Regions from separate parts of the Moritella viscosa genome, predicted to be linked through region 2. Evidence: predicted binding sites of a transcription regulator. Region 2 holds the regulator's gene; each other region holds the start of a gene.
What was found. The regulator LexA, encoded in region 2, represses DNA repair genes until DNA is damaged. The targets are predictions, from matches to a motif close to TACTGTATNNNNATACAGTA.
Positions count from the first base shown of each region.

Region 1: the regulator LexA is predicted to act here: its motif matches at 2,087-2,106, upstream of recN (DNA repair protein RecN).
Region 3: the regulator LexA is predicted to act here: its motif matches at 3,409-3,428, upstream of ruvA (Holliday junction branch migration protein RuvA).
Region 4: the regulator LexA is predicted to act here: its motif matches at 2,557-2,576, upstream of recA (recombinase RecA).

Region 1 covers NZ_FPLG01000068.1:450-5,538, reverse strand. The annotation lists gene bamE (outer membrane protein assembly factor BamE) at 1-248, opposite strand, end outside; gene recN (DNA repair protein RecN) at 402-2,063, opposite strand; gene nadK (NAD(+) kinase) at 2,240-3,121, opposite strand; gene grpE (nucleotide exchange factor GrpE) at 3,382-4,038, shown strand; gene BT797_RS10075 (anhydro-N-acetylmuramic acid kinase) at 4,134-5,089, opposite strand, start outside.
Region 2 covers NZ_FPLG01000097.1:95,267-100,355, reverse strand. The annotation lists gene BT797_RS14670 (chemotaxis protein CheA) at 1-2,011, opposite strand, end outside; gene BT797_RS14665 (response regulator) at 2,014-2,376, opposite strand; gene BT797_RS14660 (STAS domain-containing protein) at 2,386-2,673, opposite strand; gene lexA (transcriptional repressor LexA) at 2,939-3,562, opposite strand; gene plsB (glycerol-3-phosphate 1-O-acyltransferase PlsB) at 3,760-5,089, shown strand, end outside.
Region 3 covers NZ_FPLG01000101.1:84,086-89,174, reverse strand. The annotation lists gene tolR (protein TolR) at 42-467, opposite strand; gene tolQ (protein TolQ) at 471-1,163, opposite strand; gene ybgC (tol-pal system-associated acyl-CoA thioesterase) at 1,150-1,569, opposite strand; gene ruvB (Holliday junction branch migration DNA helicase RuvB) at 1,710-2,717, opposite strand; gene ruvA (Holliday junction branch migration protein RuvA) at 2,735-3,355, opposite strand; gene ruvC (crossover junction endodeoxyribonuclease RuvC) at 3,457-3,978, opposite strand; gene BT797_RS15680 (glutaredoxin family protein) at 4,236-4,463, shown strand; gene BT797_RS15675 (cytochrome b562) at 4,554-4,961, shown strand; gene BT797_RS15670 (DUF2750 domain-containing protein) at 5,037-5,089, shown strand, end outside.
Region 4 covers NZ_FPLG01000005.1:58,328-63,416, forward strand. The annotation lists gene mutS (DNA mismatch repair protein MutS) at 1-2,428, opposite strand, end outside; gene recA (recombinase RecA) at 2,607-3,665, shown strand; gene BT797_RS00810 (PepSY domain-containing protein) at 3,732-4,340, opposite strand; gene traF (conjugal transfer protein TraF) at 4,493-5,089, opposite strand, start outside.

The DNA.
Region 1 (5,089 bases), on a different contig from region 2:
CCACGACCTGTTTTGAAGCGATATAAGTAATTCCAAACATCATGGTCAAACGAATCAACGAGCATTGGGCTGCCAAGTACAAAAGTAACTTGTTCTTTCGTCATATCAACACGTAATTTGTCTACTTGATCATCTTCGACATAATTACCTTGTGGAATATCAATTTTATAAACTAGTTTTTCAAGAATTGAGCAGCCCGATAAACTGAAGATGGCCAAGCCTGCAATAAGTAAGTATTTTAAGTGCATAAGTATTTTGCTAATTAAGTCCATATAGATAGGTAAATAGTAACTCGGCTGGCGAGTGAAGTAAATCGATGTATTTAGTCGACTTACTTAGGGTTAAGCCAATTAGAAGACAAAAGCAGGAATTAGTTCCCGCCTTGTCTCTACTGTGAGAGGTTAAACTAACATTTCTGCGGCATTACTTAATGTTGACGCGGTGATCTTGTCTCCCCCAAGTAACCGCGCTAATTCTTCAATACGTTTTTCTTGGCTTAAGGGTTTCATGCAGGTTTCGGTCGTTTTCCCATCGGTGGTTTTACTCACAAACATTTGCTGATGACCTTTGGATGCTACTTGCGGTAAATGAGTCACGCACATAACTTGGGTTTTATTACCTAATTGGCGTAATAGTTTGCCAACAATGGAGGCTGTTTGCCCTGAAATGCCCACATCTACTTCATCAAAGATTAATGTTGGTGTTGATATTTTTTGCGCTGTGATCACTTGGATTGCTAAGCTTATACGTGATAGCTCACCACCAGATGCGACTTTACCCAGTGCTTGTAATGGTTGCCCTGGATTCGTTGAAACTAAAAAGTTAATATTATCCAAACCTTGTGGATTTGGTGTTTTATGTTCACTGCTTTCAAGGGTTATTTCAAAACAACCATTTTCCATACTCAGTTCATGCATGCTTGCCGTGATTAACTTGTTTAACTGTTTCGCGTATTTTTGACGACTTGATGATAGTTTTGTTGCTTGTTGATGATACTTAGCTTCAGATTCTTGTAGTTCTAGCTTGATACTCTCAATTCGTTCATCGTCACCGGCAATATTGTCTAATTCGGCTTTTAGCATTTGGTGATGTGTCGCGAGCTGATCTGCGGGTACTTGGTGTTTACGTGCGAGTTCTAAGGCCTTACCTAAACGTTCATCAAGGTATTCAAATTTTTCTGGGTCGCGGTCAAGATTATCTGTGTAACTGCGAAGTTCATTACCAGCTTCTTCGGCCAGCACTACCGCCTCTTGCAAGGTATCTGTGATTGACTTTAGTTTTGGATCCATGTCTAACAAATTTTCTAGACGCTGAGTTACTATTTGCAGCATGCTACAGATGGTATTGTCTTCATTTTCATACAGAGTATCTAAACTCGTCATGCACTCTTGAACTAATTCAGTGCTGTTGGCTAATAGCTTATGCCCAGCTTCAATCTGGCTATATTCACCATCGGCTAAGGCAAACTCGTTAAGTTCTGATACTTGATATTGTAATAGCTGTTGTCTGGCTGCCCGTTGCTGCTGGTTTTGTATTAGTTTCTTTTCTTCATCCGCTAAATTATGCCAATTGCGGTAACTATCACGGACGCTCGTCTGTAATTTTGTATGGCTGGCATAACCATCGAGGATCGCTAATTGGATTTCTGGTTTTAATAAAGTTTGATGTGCATGTTGTCCATGTACTTGAACCAAAAATTGAGACAGTGCTTTGAGTTGCTGCAATGGTACGGGGACACCGTTGATATAGCCCTTAGATCGACCTTCTGCAGTAATAACGCGGCGCAGGATACATTCATCTTCATTATTTAATTCGTGCTCGGTTAGCCATTTGTAGGCGAGGGAACTTGATTCTACGGTAAAAATGGCGCTTATTTCAGCTTTTTTCTCGCCGGGCCTAACTGTACTGGCATCAGCACGAGAACCTAAAGCAAGACCAAGCGCATCAATGGCAATTGATTTACCGGCACCAGTTTCACCTGTTACGGTTGTCATGCCTGACTTTAGTTCAAGTTCTAAAAATTTAACGATAGCAAAATTATGAATAGTGAGTTGCGTTAGCATACTGTACCCTGTTTATTTTATCAGGCTGGTTTTATATACAGTATATATACACTGACCCATAAGTGTAAATACTTTGCTTTTAGTTGAGGGGTTTATTTTCAATTTGTGATCAAGATACAGGGAAGTGAAAGGATAAGGCTTAACATGGGCTAAGCCTTTATAGCGCTGTGTTCAGACTAAAATAATTTGCTTCCCCAGCCTAATTTTTCACGTAAAACATTAAAGTAATCGTAGCTTTTCGGATGGATCAAATTAAGATGGTTTTTATCTCGTTTGATGATAATTTCATCACCAGGAAGCACACCAATGTGGACGTGACCATCACAACTGACCATCATATTTTCTTCATTATTTGGCGAAACGACTAATCTAATCGTGCTATTGGCGTTGATGACAATGGGGCGGCTTGACAGTGTATGAGGGAACATAGCCATTAATGAGATTGCTTCTAGACTTGGTGATAGGATTGGACCACCGGCAGATAATGAATAAGCTGTTGAGCCTGTTGGTGTAGAGACTAATAAACCATCGGCACGTTGGCTCAACATAAAGCTATCATCAATGTAAACTTCAAACTCAATCATCGCGGGGATCTTACCCGGGTGTAAGATCGTTTCATTAAAGGCTAAGTTGGTGGCCTTTAACATCCCGTAGCGATAGATTGACGTGTTTAATAAAATTCGCTTTTCCGAGATGTATTGGCCTTTAAGTACGCCCAATAAATGGTCATCAAAGGCTTCAGGATCAAGATCGGTCAGGAAACCTAAATTACCTCGGTTAACCCCGATAACGGCAATATCAAAACGAGATAATACACGACCAGCGCCAAGCATGTTACCGTCACCACCTACCACAATGGCAAGATCCGCTTCTTCACCTAGGTCCATCAGTGGTCGTGATTCGATCTTATCCATGTTGAGGTCTTGCGATACACGGCTATCAACAATAACCTTGTATTTGTGTTCGGTTAAAAAGTTGTGCAGGGCAATAAGGGTTTTGGTTGTTTCTGGGTGTTTGGGTTTTCCGATTAACCCGATGGTCTTGAATTCTCTCTTCATTGCCTTGATTCCACTAAGTAAGTATAGGCTCAGTATATACTTAAGCCACTTCAAGATTCAAAGTATAAACGCGATATTAATACCGCTTAATTAATCATTTATAGTGTGCGATTTAGAACTATTTTTACCGTAGGATGTAACTAGGGATGAATTTGACTTGAATCTCGTGTTAGGATCCCCATTATATTTCGGTATAAACCATTAATTGTAATATAGCGTACTAATTATAGAGTATGCTGAATCGAATGTCGGAGAAAGTAATGAGCAGCGAAAAGCAAAAAGTACAGGCTGAAAAGAAAGTTGAAGAGCAATTAGTAACAGAAACTGAAGCACAGCCTGTAGTTGAAGATGTTACAGTTGAAGAGGTTGCTGTTGAAGAAGCGACTGTGGAAGTTGATGAGTCTGTAGCACGCATCGCTGCATTAGAAGCTGAACTCGCGAAAGCAACTGCATCAGCAGCTGAATTTAAAGATACTGCATTACGTGCGAAAGCCGATGCTGATAACATTCGTCGCCGTGCTGCGATTGATGTTGATAAAGCAAAGAAATTCGCGCTAGAAAAGTTTGCTAATGAATTACTGCCTGTTATTGATAACATGGAACGTGGTCTGTTACATGTTGATAAAACAAATGAAGCATTGCTACCATTGATTGAAGGTATTGAGCTAACAGCTAAATCACTGGAATCTGCATTAGAAAAATTTGGTGTTAAATCTGTTAATCCTGAAGGTGAAAAATTCAACCCTGAGTTACATCAGGCAATGAGCATGATCGAAAGTGCTGACGTTGAACCAAATACAGTGATTACTGTGATGCAAAAAGGTTATGAGCTAAATGGTCGTCTAATCCGACCTGCGATGGTGATGATCTCAAAAGCGGTAGCAACACCAACTCCAACAATTGATACGCAAGCTTAATTGTCGATATAAGTAAGAATCGAATAAAAATAGAGCCGTTTGGCTCTATTTTTTTATCATCTTTTTATGTTCGTTACTATCGTGATGTCATGGTCTTAACCTGCGGGATAAAAAGCCCCCAAAATTGCTAAGCGGCTTGCGCCTGTGACCGCAGGTAAATTACCCGGCTGTTTATGGATATGTTGCTTCGCTAACCAAGCAAACGCAATCGCTTCAACCCAATCAGGATCAATGCCTATTTCTGTGGTTGTCATTACAGGTGTAACTGGTAATAATTGTGCTAAGTCTGCCATTAACAATGGATTGGCCGCGCCACCACCACAAATGTACACTTCATTCGTTATATTCACGTTATTACTTTTATTCCCGATACTATTATGCATCAATTTAGTGACTTCATTGGCAATAGAAACTGCGGTAAAACGCGTTAATGTACGTTGTACATCGGCATCTGAATATGACAGCGGATGTTTATCTGAAATAGTATCTAAACTGTTATTTAATGTTTTATTTAAATAGGGTTGCAGCCAAGCTAAGTTAAATAACTCTCGACCCGTGCTTTTCGGCGGGTTTAACGCAAAAAATGCATGCTGTAATAATGACGTCAGTAAAGACTCGATAACAACCCCTGATTTTGCCCATTGGCCATCTTCATCGTAGCTTTTTAGGCTGTTATTTTTAGCAGTAAACCAGGCGTCGAGTAGGGTATTCCCCGGACCAGTATCATAGCCAATAATGGATTTATTCTGCTGCAAGCTTGGTAAGTAGGTTATATTGGCTAAACCACCGATGTTAACAATGGCGCGATTGATACTCTGGTGTTGAAATACAGCCTGATGGAAAGCAGGGACTAAGGGCGCACCTTGACCACCAAAGGCCATATCTTTGCGTCTAAAGTCAGCGACGGTATCAATATTGGTCAAGGCGGCAAGAATATTAGCATCTCCGATTTGTAAGGTGAAGCCATGTTCGGGGTGGTGACGTACCGTTTGACCATGAGAACCAATAGCTGTGATGTCTTTGGCGGTATACTGTGTTTTAGCCAGCAATT
Region 2 (5,089 bases):
GTTCATTCGTGACTTTTTTAACCATATCAGCAATATCTAAAATTAAAGCAACCGTTCCGTTACCTAAAATAGTAGCGCCGGATACACAGCTCACTTTCATAAAATTGTCTTCTAAATTTTTAATCACCACTTGCTGTTGCGCTGCCAAATCATCAACTAATAAACCATATTTATTATTGCCATGTTCAACAACAACTAATAGTCCATCGGTAATACACCCTAAGCTAGTTTCATGGTTTAGTACTTGGTAAAGTCGAATAATAGGAATAAATTCATCGCGTAATTTAAAGACCTCAGTTTGGTCCGCCAACTTAGTCACCATGCCATCTTTCAGTTGCAGTGACTCAATAATTGACATAATAGGTAAGATATACGTTTTATTACCTATTTCTATTAATTGACCATCCATAATAGAGAGCGTTAATGGTAAGCAAATCGAAAATAGACAGCCCTCTCCATCATGAGACTCAACTTTAATATCACCACCAAGCGATTCAATATTTTTCTTCACCACGTCCATGCCGACACCACGACCAGAAATGTCGCTGATCGTTTCGATGGTTGAAAATCCTGGCATAAAAATTAACTCATCAATCTGACTATGACTATAATGCTGATCTTGATTAGTAATGCCTTTTTCAATCGCTTTGGCATGGATTTTCGATCTGTTTAACCCTCGACCATCATCGCGGATCTCAATAATAATTTCGCCACCTTGATGAAATGCTGTGATCCCCAGACAAGCAACGTCACTTTTACCGGCACATTTACGTTCTTCGATGGTTTCAATGCCATGATCTAAAGCGTTACGAACGAGATGTATAATTGGATCAGTAAGTTTTTCAAGCATAATTTTATCTAGCTCCGTCTCTTCACCTTGCATCCTAAGCAGTACGTTTTTACCTAATTTCTCACTTAGATCTCTTACCATTCTAGGTATACGATTAAGGGCAAATTGGATCGGCAGCATTCTAATTTTCATCACACTATCTTGCATCTCACGGGTATGTTGAGATAACTGAACAAGGCCTTTTTTTAATTCTGGTAGTTTCTCAGCAGAAAAATTATGACCAAGCTCACTAAGCATCGCTTGAGTGATCACGAGTTCACCAACCATGTTAATTAACGCATCAACTTTATCAATTGATACCCGAATTGAATTTCTTTCAGTCGAGGGTTTATTTGTTATTGTTTTCGATACAACTTGGGTTATTTCGGGGTCAGCCAAACAATAATCTGTATTAAGACATTCAGCCTTGGAGTGAGGGAGAGTATTGGAATGTATAATGGTAATTTTTGAGTCATCTTCAACCCACTCAAATGCTTCTTTTATTTGCGACTCACTGATGTCGCTAATTAATTCTAGTTCCCAGCTAACATAAATATCTTCTGGTAATAACGCCTGCCATAATGGGAGTTCGGTAATCTTAGGGGTTACTTTTAACTCACCCATATCCTGTAATTCAGCAAAGATTAAACGAGGCTCATTGCCTTGCTTTAAAATATCCTGGCCCGGAATAAAGTTAATTAACCAAAAGCTATAATCTCGTGCACTAACAGCCAACTTAGCAGACTCAGTAACAGGCCTTTCATTATCATTCGATAATGCTTGTTGATTTATATCTAATTGTAACAATTGGTTATATTTACATTTAATCTCTTCTGCACTATTAGGGATTGATTCTGAATCACAGGCTAATAGTTGGATCCACTCTCTTAAACAATCAACAGTTTGTAAAAACAGACTAATATGCCTGTCAATAAGGACTAATTTTCCTGCACGCAAATCATCAAGTAATGTTTCTGCGACATGGGTAAATTCAGTGAGTTCATTAAAACCAAATGTGCCCGCCCCTCCTTTGATGGAATGAGCGACTCGAAAAATAGTATTAATGACTTCGCTATCAACTGAGCCAGGAGATAACTTTAGCAGTTCGGCTTCCATCACCTCTAACCCTTCGACACATTCTTCAATAAATACATTCTGGAATTGTTTAAGATCGATATCCATTCTTACCCCAATACTTTTTGCACGGTAGCAATGAGTTTTTCAGGGTTAAAGGGTTTCACTATCCAACCTGTCGCGCCAGCAGATTTACCATCCATCTTTTTGTCACTGCCCGATTCGGTGGTTAACATTAAGATAGGGGTAAATTTATAAGTTTGTTCATTACGTAGTTGCCTAATTAAGCTAATTCCGTCCATACGAGGCATATTGATATCAGAAATTATAAGATCAAAGTGTCCCGTTTTAGCTTTTTCTAATCCATCCACACCATCAACAGCGGCATCCACATGATAACCAGCCTGTTTTAGGGTGAATTGAACCATTTCACGAATGGATACCGAGTCATCGACAGCTAATATTCGTTTCATTAGAACACCTCATACTGATACGTAATTAAAATAAGATTCAAACCCCAGCGCTTTAACAACGGTAATAAATTTATCGGACGGTGATAGAAAGACAAGGGTCGTGTTATGTTTCATTAAATGCTGAGCATAAGCATAAAAAAGCTGGCAAGAGGAACTGTCTATATGAGTAACATTACGCGCATCAAGTACTTGAGAGTGAATGTTAAGAGGAAGCTTATCGAGTGTAGCTTTGAGGTCCGTGATCGATGCAATATCAATCTTCTCACCTAAATCCACGGCAATAGAGTGCTGTTCCATAATAACGAGTCCTATATTTACGCTAACGTATCATCAAACAAACTTAATTGTTTTTCTAACCAATCATGAGTATAGAAAAGGATTAAATAAATAAGCAGAAGATGATCAGAACTGTGATGTTAAAGCAAGATTTGAAAATTATGTCTAAATTTCAATATGGTGATCGGGTAAAGAAGGATAGATAGATAGATAGATAGATAGATAGATAGTCAATAATAGGGTTATTAACTATCTATCTTCAAGTACGATGGGTAATAAGGTGTGATTACATCCAATCGGTATTACGAATAATGCCGACTGCGACACCTTCAATATCAAAACTTTGGAAATTTAAATCAACACGAATTGTGCTCATTTCGTCATTTTCAGGATGCAGTAAAATTTCATTGTCCTGCTGTTCAAAACGCTTAACAGTAACTTCATCGTCAACACGTGCAACAACAACTTGGCCTTTACTGATATTTTTAGTTTTATGTACAGCTAATAAATCGCCATCCATAATCCCTATATTACGCATACTTTCACCACGTACACGCAGTAAAAAATCTGCCGTTGGCGTAAACATTGAAGGGTCAACATTATAGTGTGCTTCAATATGTTCTTGCGCTAAAATTGGCTCACCGGCGGCAACCTGCCCAATTAAAGGTAAACCACTGTCATTACTGGCTTCGTCAGCATCAACCAACAAACGAATACCGCGAGAAGTACCCGCAAGAATTTCGATATGGCCCTTTCGTGCTAATGCCTTTAAATGCTCTTCTGCAGCATTAGGTGAACGGAAACCAAGTTCCTTAGCAATTTCAGCTCGGGTAGGTGGCATACCAGTATTTTTAATATGTTGTTTAACTAATTCAAATACTTCTGCTTGTCTTTGTGTCAATGCTTTCATCATGAACCCTAACTGGTTTTATATACAGTTTCTTGTAATTATATACAGTATTATCAAGTTTGCAATATAAGCCTTGGGTATATCTGGATAATAATGAATTAATCGTTTGCTGGCGCTGAAACACAGATTTATGGCTACACATCTGATATTATTGAAGTAAGCACTCTCGCACTTTAAATAACAGAATGATAACACCTATGCAACAAACACCGTCAATGTTAAGTCGAAGTTTCGTTAACGGCTTAGTTAAATCTCAGTACGTACCAGATAACCCCGTTGATGCGTTAAATCTAGATTTAGCACGTCCTATTGTTTACGCTTTAAAAACTAAATCGATGACCGATCTCGTTGCATTACAACGAGCTTGTAAAGAGCTAGGGTTGCCCGATCCGCTAACACCAATCAAAGTTAACGGGGTCATTATTCCCAGTTATGTTTGCTTAGATAACCCAGCGCCACTCTTCGGCCGAGTAAAAGATACCGACGTATTTTTTGACGAATTTCAACAGCTATTACGTTTACACAAAGATGATAAAGCCCTTGATATTCAGTTAATGCCAGTGGCATTGTTCTGGGGACGCGCACCCGGTAAAGAAGGTCAAATACCACTACTGTCATTAGCAAACAGTATTTCACCAAGCCGTTTACGTAAAACAATCATTGTGGGTCTTAATCGCAAAGATAACTTAGTCCGTTTTAATAAACCTGTATCACTACGTTTCATGGCCGATCAGCATGGCACTGATGAAAAACTGGCGCAAAAATTAATTCGTGTCGCCAAAATCCACTTCAGTCGTCAGAAATTAGCAGCCTCAGGTCCTAAACTACCGAATCGCTATCAACTATTTGAGCAACTGCTACGTAATCCAGAAGTTAAAAAAGCCATCCAAATTGAAATCGCAGAACATAATATTTCAGCGAAAAAGGCGGAGAAACGTGCCAATGATTATATTGATGAAATTGTCAGTGATTTTTCTTATAAACTAGTCAAAAACACCAGTAATTTTCTGGGCTGGTTATGGAATAAAATCTACAGTGGGATCAAGGTAAATAACGCAGAACAAGTGCGTAAACTTGCTGCTGATGGCCATGAAATTGTCTTTATGCCTTGTCATCGTAGCCACATGGATTACTTACTTATTTCTTATGTGATTTACAATGAAGGTTTGATCCCTCCACACATTGCCGCTGGTATTAATCTTAACTTCTTCCCTGCAGGCCCTATGTTCCGTCGTGGTGGTGCATTCTTTTTACGCCGGACGTTTAAAGGCAATAAACTTTACGCAACTATCTTTAGAGAATATCTAAGTTTGTTATTCTCGAAAGGCTATTCTGTTGAGTTCTTTACCGAAGGTGGCCGCAGCCGTACAGGACGCTTATTACCGCCAAAAACAGGTATGCTTAACATGACCTTACAAGCGATGTTAAGAGAGCAAAGCCGACCAATTACGTTAGTGCCGGTATATCTAGGCTACGATCATGTAATGGAAGTAAGCACCTACGTAAAAGAATTATCCGGGGCTAACA
Region 3 (5,089 bases), on a different contig from region 2:
TCTTAACTACTCTAAACTACTTTTAATTACTTCTAACTAGGCTACTCTACTGGATCTGTCATTAATCCAACAGAAGGGGCGCCAGCCTGTTGTAAAACAACCATTAAACGGATCACTTGTGCATACGCCACAGAGCCATCGCCTTTGACGACAACAGGTGTGTCAGGTTGCAATTTTAAGTGCGCTGCAACTAACGTAGCTAAATTATCAGGCGACATTGGTGATTTATCACCATCCCCCGCATCAAGGTAATATAAACCGTCTTTATCAACAGAAGCGACAATTGGTGGTTTACTGTCTTGTGATAATGCTTCGGCTTGTGCTTGCGGCAAATCCACAAGCACACCTTGAGTCACTAACGGGGCTGTCACCATAAAAATAATAAGTAGCACCAACATGACATCGATATACGGTACTACATTAATTTCCGCTACAGGTCGTCTGCGCTTACGTTGATAAGGCTGCATCGCTTAATCCTGTGTTTTTTTAGCCAAGGTCTGGCGATGTAAAATACTTGAAAATTCTTCCATAAAATTAGCGTAATTATTTTCAATTCTCATCACTTGATCAGAAAATCGGTTATAGGCAATTACAGCTGGAATCGCGGCGAACAACCCCATCGCAGTTGCAATTAACGCTTCAGCAATACCCGGGGCAACCATCGCCAATGTAGCTTGCTGCACAGCACCTAACGCAATAAATGAACTCATAATACCCCAAACCGTACCAAACAGACCGATATAAGGGCTGATTGAACCGATCGTAGCGAGGTTATTTAAGTTAACTTCAAGATCGTCAACTTCACGAGATAAAGCAACCCGCATCGTGCGGTAACTGCCATCCATTACCGCATCGGCATTTTCTTGATTGGTATTATGAATACGCACATATTCTTTAAAACCAGAGTGGAAAATTAACTCCATACCCTGAATATTATTTTTCCGCGCTTCGCTTTCTTTATACAATTTTGATAAATCAATACCAGACCAAAACCTATCTTCAAATCGTTTCGACGCTTCGTTCGCTTGCGTCAATGCTTTTGAGCGATGAAAAATCATAGCCCATGATGCTACGGACATGGAAAGCAGTAATAACATCACTGCTTTTACCAATAGGCTAGCTTCCCAAAAAAGTTCAAAAAATGAAATATCAGCAGCTTCCACTGGTTAGTTTCCTTATAATTTCTGTAGGCATTGCACAGGGTTTCTTGTGTGATAATTGAATGCACGCCACTTTAACTGTTAATTCAGACAATAATCTGCCATGTTCATGATAGACACACTGAGAAAAGACCAAAGATGCACGTTTTAGTTCCTTAATATGTGATTTTATAATTAATAAATCATCAAGGTGTGCAGGATAGCGATAATCGATGTCTATTTTTCGAACTACAAATGCAATATCGCGTTGTAATAACTGAGCTTGTGAGAAGCCCTTGTTACGTAGCATTTCAGTTCTTGCACGTTCAGCATAATTCAAATAGTTACTGTGATAAACCATACCACCAGCATCTGTATCCTCAAAATAAACACGTACGTTGAATATGCTTTCTGCTATATCGTTTTGCATTATCATAAAACCCGCATTTCGAAACACTATAACTTAAACTTATAACGCTATAATCTAAGATTGAATGTTATAAGTTTAATAATATACCTGACAAAAATAAGATATGAAATTGATTTAATGTGAAGAATACGTTTCAGCGACTATTTTTCAGGATAATCAAAACCCAAATGCAGATAAGCACGTGCGGTTGCAATTCGTCCACGAGGTGTACGCTGTAAGAAACCTTGCTGAATAAGATACGGTTCAAGTACATCTTCGATGGTTTCACGTTCCTCACCAATTGCCGCAGCAACGTTATCTAATCCAACGGGTCCGCCTGAGAAAGTATCGACAATCGCGATTAATAATTTTCGGTCCATGTAATCAAACCCGCAGGTATCCACATCAAGCATGCTTAACGCGGCTGACGAGATCTCAGCATCAATATCGCCATTATGTTTTACTTCCGCATAATCACGTACTCGACGTAATAAACGGTTAGCAATACGTGGCGTACCACGTGAACGTCTGGCTATTTCTAACGCACCCGCACTATCCATATTCAGCCCTAAACAATTGGCCGAGCGTAATACGATATCTTGTAAATCTTCAACCTTATAAAACTCAAGGCGCTGGACAATACCAAAACGATCACGTAATGGTGATGTTAATGAACCCGCTCGAGTCGTCGCTCCGATGAGTGTAAATGGGGGTAAATCAAGCTTAATCGAACGTGCTGACGGGCCTTCACCAATCATAATATCTAATTGGTAATCTTCCATTGCTGGATATAAAATCTCTTCAATTGACGGGTTAAGCCGATGAATTTCGTCAATAAATAATACGTCATGGGGTTCTAAATTAGTCAGTAATGCAGCAAGATCACCTGCTTTTTCGAGTACTGGTCCAGAGGTGGTCTTAATACTCACCCCCATTTCGTTAGCAACAATATTTGCTAACGTGGTTTTACCTAATCCAGGAGGTCCAAAAATTAATAAATGGTCCAAGGCATCATCACGGCGTTTACTCGCTTCAATGAAAATCTCCATTTGATCACGCACGTGATCCTGACCTTGGTAATCTGACAACATCTTTGGTCGGATAGCGCGGTCTATCACTTCTTCTTCACGGATGGTACCGCTAGAAATTAATCGATCAGCTTCAATCACTAAAGTAAGTTCCTAAATTAATTCTGTAAGGTGGCACGTAATGATAGACGAATAATCTCTTCACAACTCATACTTGGTTGTGCAACTTGCTTGATCATCTTCGCGACTTGCGCAGGTTTATAGCCTAAACCAACTAAGGCATCTTCCGCTTCTTCAATCGCATTCGATGACGTATTACCATAGCCTTGTAATTGTGCTTTATCTGCTTCAGGAGTAAATAAGTCTTGAGTCACCCAATTTTTAAGACGGTCACGCATTTCTACCAACAAACGTTCTGCGGTCTTTTTACCCACACCCGGTAATTTAATTAAACTATTAATATCATCATGTTCAACACAGTGTGCAAATTGATTTGCTGTCATACCCGATAAGATAGCTAATGCCAACTTAGGGCCGACACCATTCACTTTAATTAACTCTCGGAACATTAAACGTTCCATTTTATTATTAAAACCGTAAAGTAATTGTGCATCTTCTCGAACTATAAAGTGAGTGTAAACGATCACTTCGTTATCAACATCGCCAAGCTCATAGAAGCAGCTCATCGGCAGTTGAACTTCATAACCAACCCCATTTACTTCAAGTAAAATCTCTGGTGGTTGTTTTTCTAATAGAGTGCCACGTAAACGTCCAATCACAATTATTTTCCAACATTTTTTAAACTAATATAATATTCACAAGGATAATAAAATACTGGTTAAATATCCAGATCATTTATTATTTAGGTTCACTTAATAAGTTAATTGTAACGCCCGCGTGCTGTACCTTTGACTTTACCCGCCATATTAATCAAGGTACGTAAACTCTGGGCATGACATAATGCAACGGCAAGTCCATCGGCGGCATCGGCTTGCGGCGTGCCGGGTAATTTAAGTAAATTGACAACCATTTGCTGTACCTGTTCTTTATCAGCACCACCGTTGCCCACTACCGCTTGCTTGATCTGACGGGCTGTATATTCTCCTACTTCTAAGTCATTTGACACAGCAGCAACAATAGCAGCACCGCGGGCTTGGCCCAGCTTTAATGCAGACGCCGCATTTTTGCCCATAAAGACATCTTCAATAGCAAACTTATCTGGTTGAAATTGAATGATAATTTCACTGACTCCCGCATGTATTTGCTTTAATCGCTCAGGTAATGTATCCCCTGATGTACGAATACAACCACTGCCTAAATATTGGAACCTACCGTGTATATGCTGAATCACACCGTATCCAGTTATCCGGGAGCCCGGATCAATGCCAAGAATAATACTCATACTTTATTATCTTCAATTATCATGTTTATAATTACAGTATACCTGTACATAAGCTTGAAACCTAAACCCTGTACCTTATCCATATACCATTAAAATAACGCATATAAATTAAACAACTAAAACCACACGTCTTTGCCTTATTATTCCATCATTTTGTAAAGAAGTGTATTTCAAATCATTTGGCCATATTGATACATTGTGAATCAGTGTTAGCTTGTTATAATGCGCCTTTTTACAATCAAACTTGTGGGGCTAAAATGAAAAGAGTCGTATTATATACACAGAAAAAGTGTCCAAATTGCGATACGGCAAAGCGCTACCTAGATGAAAAGAAAATACCTTACCGTTTATGCAGCGTAAATGAACCACGTGGCAGTAAAGAATTAGCCGCTATTGGTGGTCGTGGTGTTCCAACACTTAAGATTGGGGACCAAATACTGCGTGGTTTCTCAATCAAATCATTCGAAAATATGTATCGCGGTTAACCCCCATACAAACCAGACTGTTATTACTCTCGCTATGTACTCTAGGTGTTATTAACAACAGCATTTAATCATTACTTATGGATATAAATCATGAAGAATCGTTTTATTCAGCTAGGCCTTATTATCAGCTTATTGTTTTCTACATTGGTCAGCAGTGCTGAAATAGACAGTATCGATCTTAAAGTTACCATGAAACAAATGAGATTAGCGTATACTCAAGCAATGAAAACAACGTCAGCGGATGAATTTAATACGCGCATTGATGAAATGAGTAAAATGCTTGCCGTAGCGCAAAGCTATAACTTTTCACCTGATCGTGCAGCAATGTCACACCAAGGTCTAGATAAAGTAGAATTAATACTGAACAGCATTCAAAAAACCGATATAACAGATGAAAATCTCGCTGTTGCGAAAAGCAAATTAAAAGATGTTGATAGCTTAAGAAAAGAATACCATAAGAAAAGTAAACCTAGCGTTTGGCAGCTTATTTTCGGTTAACACACCGATTTTGATGAATATAAGTTAATACCCGGCCATATAACAATATATTAATAAAATGTAGGAACAGATTAAATGCCAAAGACTCTCGATAATAACCTAATCGCGACAATTCAAGCTTATGATGC
Region 4 (5,089 bases), on a different contig from region 2:
CAGGTTGGTGTGAGTTTAGTTCTAATTCATTTAGCTTAATTTTAGCCGCATGAATAACCGTTTTTGGGACGCCTGCTAATGCCGCAACTTGCAAGCCATAGCTGCGATCTGCTGCACCGTCCTGCACTGCGTGCATAAATACGATTGAGTCACCATGTTCAACGGCATCGAGATGCACATTGACTAAACTCGGGTGTTGTTCTGTTAACGTAGTTAGCTCAAAGTAGTGCGTTGCAAAGAGGGTATAAGCCTGGATCTTATTCGTTAGGTATTCGGCACATGCCCAAGCTAATGATAAGCCATCGTAGGTACTGGTACCACGACCAATTTCATCCATCAATACCAAACTATTCGCCGTTGCATTGTGCAAGATATTAGCTGTCTCGGTCATTTCAACCATAAACGTCGAGCGACCCGATGCGAGATCGTCTGATGCACCAATACGCGTAAAGATACGGTCTATTAATGACGTTGTTACTTGCTCTGCGGGCACGAAACTACCAATGTGAGCCATCAGGGTAATCAAGGCTGTTTGACGCATGTAGGTCGATTTACCACCCATATTAGGTCCGGTGATGATCAGCATACGGCGTTCAGGGTTGAGCTGCACAGGGTTAGCGATGAAAGGTTCCGTCATTACTTGCTCTACCACTGGGTGACGCCCATTCGTAATGTCGATACCTGGTTTGACACTAATTGTTGGTCGACAATAATGTAAAGTTTCTGCGCGTTCAGCAAAGTTACACAATACATCAAGTTCTGATAATGCCGCAGCGCTGTCTTGTAGTGCGGGAATATACGGTAACAATTTATCCAATAATTGCTCATAAAGTTGTTTCTCTAGTGCCAGCGACTTGCCTTGGCTACTGAGTACTTTATCTTCGTGTTCTTTCAGCTCTGGGATGATGTAACGTTCGGTATTTTTCAGCGTTTGACGTCTGATATATGTTGCTGGCACTTGATCTGACTGCAGGCGACTTACTTCGATGAAGTAACCGTGAACTCGGTTATAACCGACTTTTAAGGTCGGGATACCAGTTTGCTGTTTTTCTCGCTCTTCTAAAGCTTCTAGATAATCTGTGGCACCTTTGCTTAGCGTGCGCCATTCATCTAACTCTTGGTTATAACCGGGTGCTATTACACCACCGTCACGGATTAATACTGGTGGGTTGTCGATAACGGCGAAAGTTAGCAGCTGTTCTAGTTCACTGAACTCACCAGCTAACTGCTGTAATGAGTTTAAGTGTTCGGCATTGTGCTCTGCTAACAGTTTTTGTAACTCGGGTAACTGCTGGAAGGCATTACGTAAACGCACAAGATCACGCGGGCGTGCAGAGCGTAATGATAAACGCGCAATAATACGTTCAATATCACCAATTGTACGTAGTACCGGCTGGATATCGTTTAATGCACCCACATCAAGTAAGGATTGGATGCTTGATTGGCGTTGTTGTAATACTAAACTGTCACGAATCGGTTGATGTAACCAACGTTTTAATAAACGGCTACCCATTGGCGTTGAAGTATGATCAAGTACTGCTGCAAGTGTATTATCAAAACCACCAGATAGGTTTTGTGTCAGTTCTAGGTTACGGCGAGTTGCTGCATCCATGACGACCATTTGTTCGGTTTGTTCAAGTTTGATCGCGCGAATATGTGGTAGTGCGGTACGTTGGGTTTCTTTCACATATTGCATTAAACAGCCCGCTGCACATAATGCCACGGGTGAGTTTTCAACCCCAAAACCGATCAGATCTTTGGTGCCAAACTGTTGGCATAAAACGTTGCGACCGGTTTGTAAATCAAACTCCCATTCAGGACGGCGACGTAAGCCTTTAAGTTGGTTGATATGTTGCATTGATTCAAATGATTCGCAATACAACAGCTCTGCAGGGGCGGTACGTTGCAGTTCTGCCTGTAGCGTTTCTTCTGACGTAAATTGATTGATCAGGAAACGGCCACTGCCCATATCTAACGTCGCATAACCAAAAGTAATGCCATCATGGAATAATGCTGCTAATAAATTGTCATTTTTTTCGGTGAGTAAGGCTTCGTCACTGACAGTACCAGGTGTCACAATGCGTACTACTTTACGCTCAACAGGACCTTTGGATGTCGCTGGATCGCCAATTTGTTCACAGATCGCTACCGATTCACCACTACGTACTAGCTTTGCTAAATAACCTTCCAATGAATGGTAAGGGATACCAGCCATTGGGATAGGGTTACCATTTGACTTACCACGCTTGGTCAGAGATATACCTAATAATTGCGACGCTTTTTTGGCATCATCATAAAATAACTCATAAAAATCGCCCATACGATAAAAGAGTAAGATCTCTGGTTGCTCAGCTTTTAACTTAAAGAATTGCTGCATCATAGGGGTGTGATTGGTTAAGTCTTGAGGTGCAAGAAAGTTAGGTTGCATAGCGGCTCGGTTTAAAAATAATAGTTGCACCTATAATAACAATGCTAAAGCACGGTGGCGACTGTATTTTTTGTACGTAAGTATGAGCCACTAATAATAATTAAAAAAAATATTCGTTTATTACTTGATACTGTATGAACGAACAGTATACTTGTGCCTATAAATTAAATACTCGATTATGCCTCAGGGGAATAAAATGGACGCGAATAAAGAAAAAGCCTTAGCAGCAGCACTTGGACAAATTGAAAAACAATTTGGTAAAGGTTCTATCATGAAGCTAGGTGATAACCGTACCATGGACGTAGAAACTGTTTCTACAGGTTCACTTTCTCTTGATATTGCGTTGGGAGCTGGTGGCTTACCGATGGGGCGTATCGTAGAGATCTACGGTCCTGAATCAAGTGGTAAAACGACGCTAACATTAGAAGTTATCGCATCAGCACAACGTGAAGGTAAAATTTGTGCCTTTATTGATGCAGAGCATGCACTTGACCCTATTTATGCGGGTAAACTTGGCGTTGATATTAATGAACTATTAGTCTCTCAACCTGATACGGGTGAGCAAGCATTAGAAATATGTGACATGCTAGCACGCTCTGGCGCTGTTGACATTATCGTAGTCGATTCTGTTGCTGCACTAACTCCGAAAGCGGAAATTGAAGGTAACATGGGCGATAGCCACATGGGTCTGCAAGCACGTATGTTATCGCAAGCAATGCGTAAATTAACGGGTAATTTAAAAACGACTAACACCATGTGTATCTTCATTAACCAAATTCGTATGAAGATTGGTGTGATGTTTGGTTCACCAGAAACTACAACTGGTGGTAACGCTCTTAAATTCTACGCGTCAGTACGTTTAGATATCCGTCGTATTGGTTCGGTTAAAGATGGCGACGAGATCACAGGTAATGAAACGCGTGTTAAAGTTGTGAAAAATAAAATTGCAGCACCGTTTAGACAAGCTGAATTTCAAATTTTATACGGTAAAGGCTTTAACCGTAATGGTGAGTTAGTCGATCTAGGTGTTAAAGAAAAACTTATTGAAAAAGCCGGTGCTTGGTACTCATATAAAGGTGACAAAATTGGTCAAGGTAAAGCGAAAGCATCGCAGTATCTTGCTGACAATCAGAATATTGCCGCTGAAATTGACGGTATGATCCGTGCTAACCTGTTGGGTAATAAAGAGCTAGATGTGGCTGAAGTTGCTACTGAAGAAACGGAAACAGAATTTTAATTCTGAGGTTAATGACACAAATATGAATTGAAACAAAGGCAGGTATGGCTAACATACCTGCCTTTGTTATTTTATAGTTGTCGATGATTTTTTGATCATGACAATACCAGTTAGCGCCATCAGTACCAATAATCCTAAGCCGACGTACCCAAACCACTGATTAAACGTTTTATTCCCTGTCCAGCGTAGATAGTGAATATCATACATAGTGTTAAAAATACGACTGTCCAGACCTTGTTGGCGTAGGCTTAAGTGCGACCAATCAAATATGAGCTTTACGCCGGAATCAGTAAATGCGATACCATCTTTGTAGTTTAAAACTAAACCATAGCGTTGTGGATTATGCTTTACAGCATCTTGTAATAAACTAATTATACTTTGTGCACTTGGTTCTGGCAGTATTTGGTTATTGAGCGGGTTAATATGCTGCCACTTATTCTCTATTTGAACACGGTAATGACTACCTAAGATTGTTTGGTTTATTGCTACTGCTTGCCACTCTGGTTCAGGAGAAAGCTGTAAAATAGAGGACAGCGGATTGCGAGTTATTTGCAATTGTTCGTAGGCATCTTTATAACCAGGCTTAATTAAAAAAAACGCACCAGTGAAGGCCCATAGTGTTACCGGCAGAATTAATAAATAGCCAAGGTAGCGATGTAGCTGATAAGTATTCATTGTTGTCTATCTAAGAACGTGAATATGCTATTTTACGGTTTAATAATGTCAAAAGCACCTTATGGAAGGTGCTTTTGATATACATTAATGTAACGTGTCTAAATATTGGCGCTTAATATGACATTATTATTTATATGATAAATATAAAAAACTTAGAATTTAGCCGATACTTGTAAGATAAAACCGTCGATACCATAGACGGCTTCATCACCTGTTGAACGGGCTGAATTAAGTCCGCTATCGTTAAATTCACCGTTTTGATAAATACCATAAGCGCCATTTTTGCTAACGGTAGCGGCTAGGTCAATATGTACTAGATCCATCGGAGATATACCAAAACCTAAGGTGAATAGGTCCTCACGGACATCATTTAGATCATGGCGAATACCTGCGCGTAATTGTAAGAAATCAAATAGATTAGCTTCAATACCTGCGCGGGCATAACGTGATTCACTGTTGCTTTCAAACCCTATAGCATCATTTAAATCCATTTCTGCTGTCAGTGTTGCGTAATCATGGTGTAATGCAAAACCTGCCGTCACGAGTGGTGCTAACGTGAAAACCATTTTCTCATTTGTTTGGTTGATACCTTTGTATGCCGTTGTTTCTACTTTAAGATTTTTCTTAAGCATGTTACGGCCACTGACTGCAACGCGGAAGGTATCGTAAAAATCAAAGGCAATACCGGCATCGAGATTGAAATGGCTTTGTTTATCTAACCCGTCAAGAAAGCCATCTTCAAACTCACG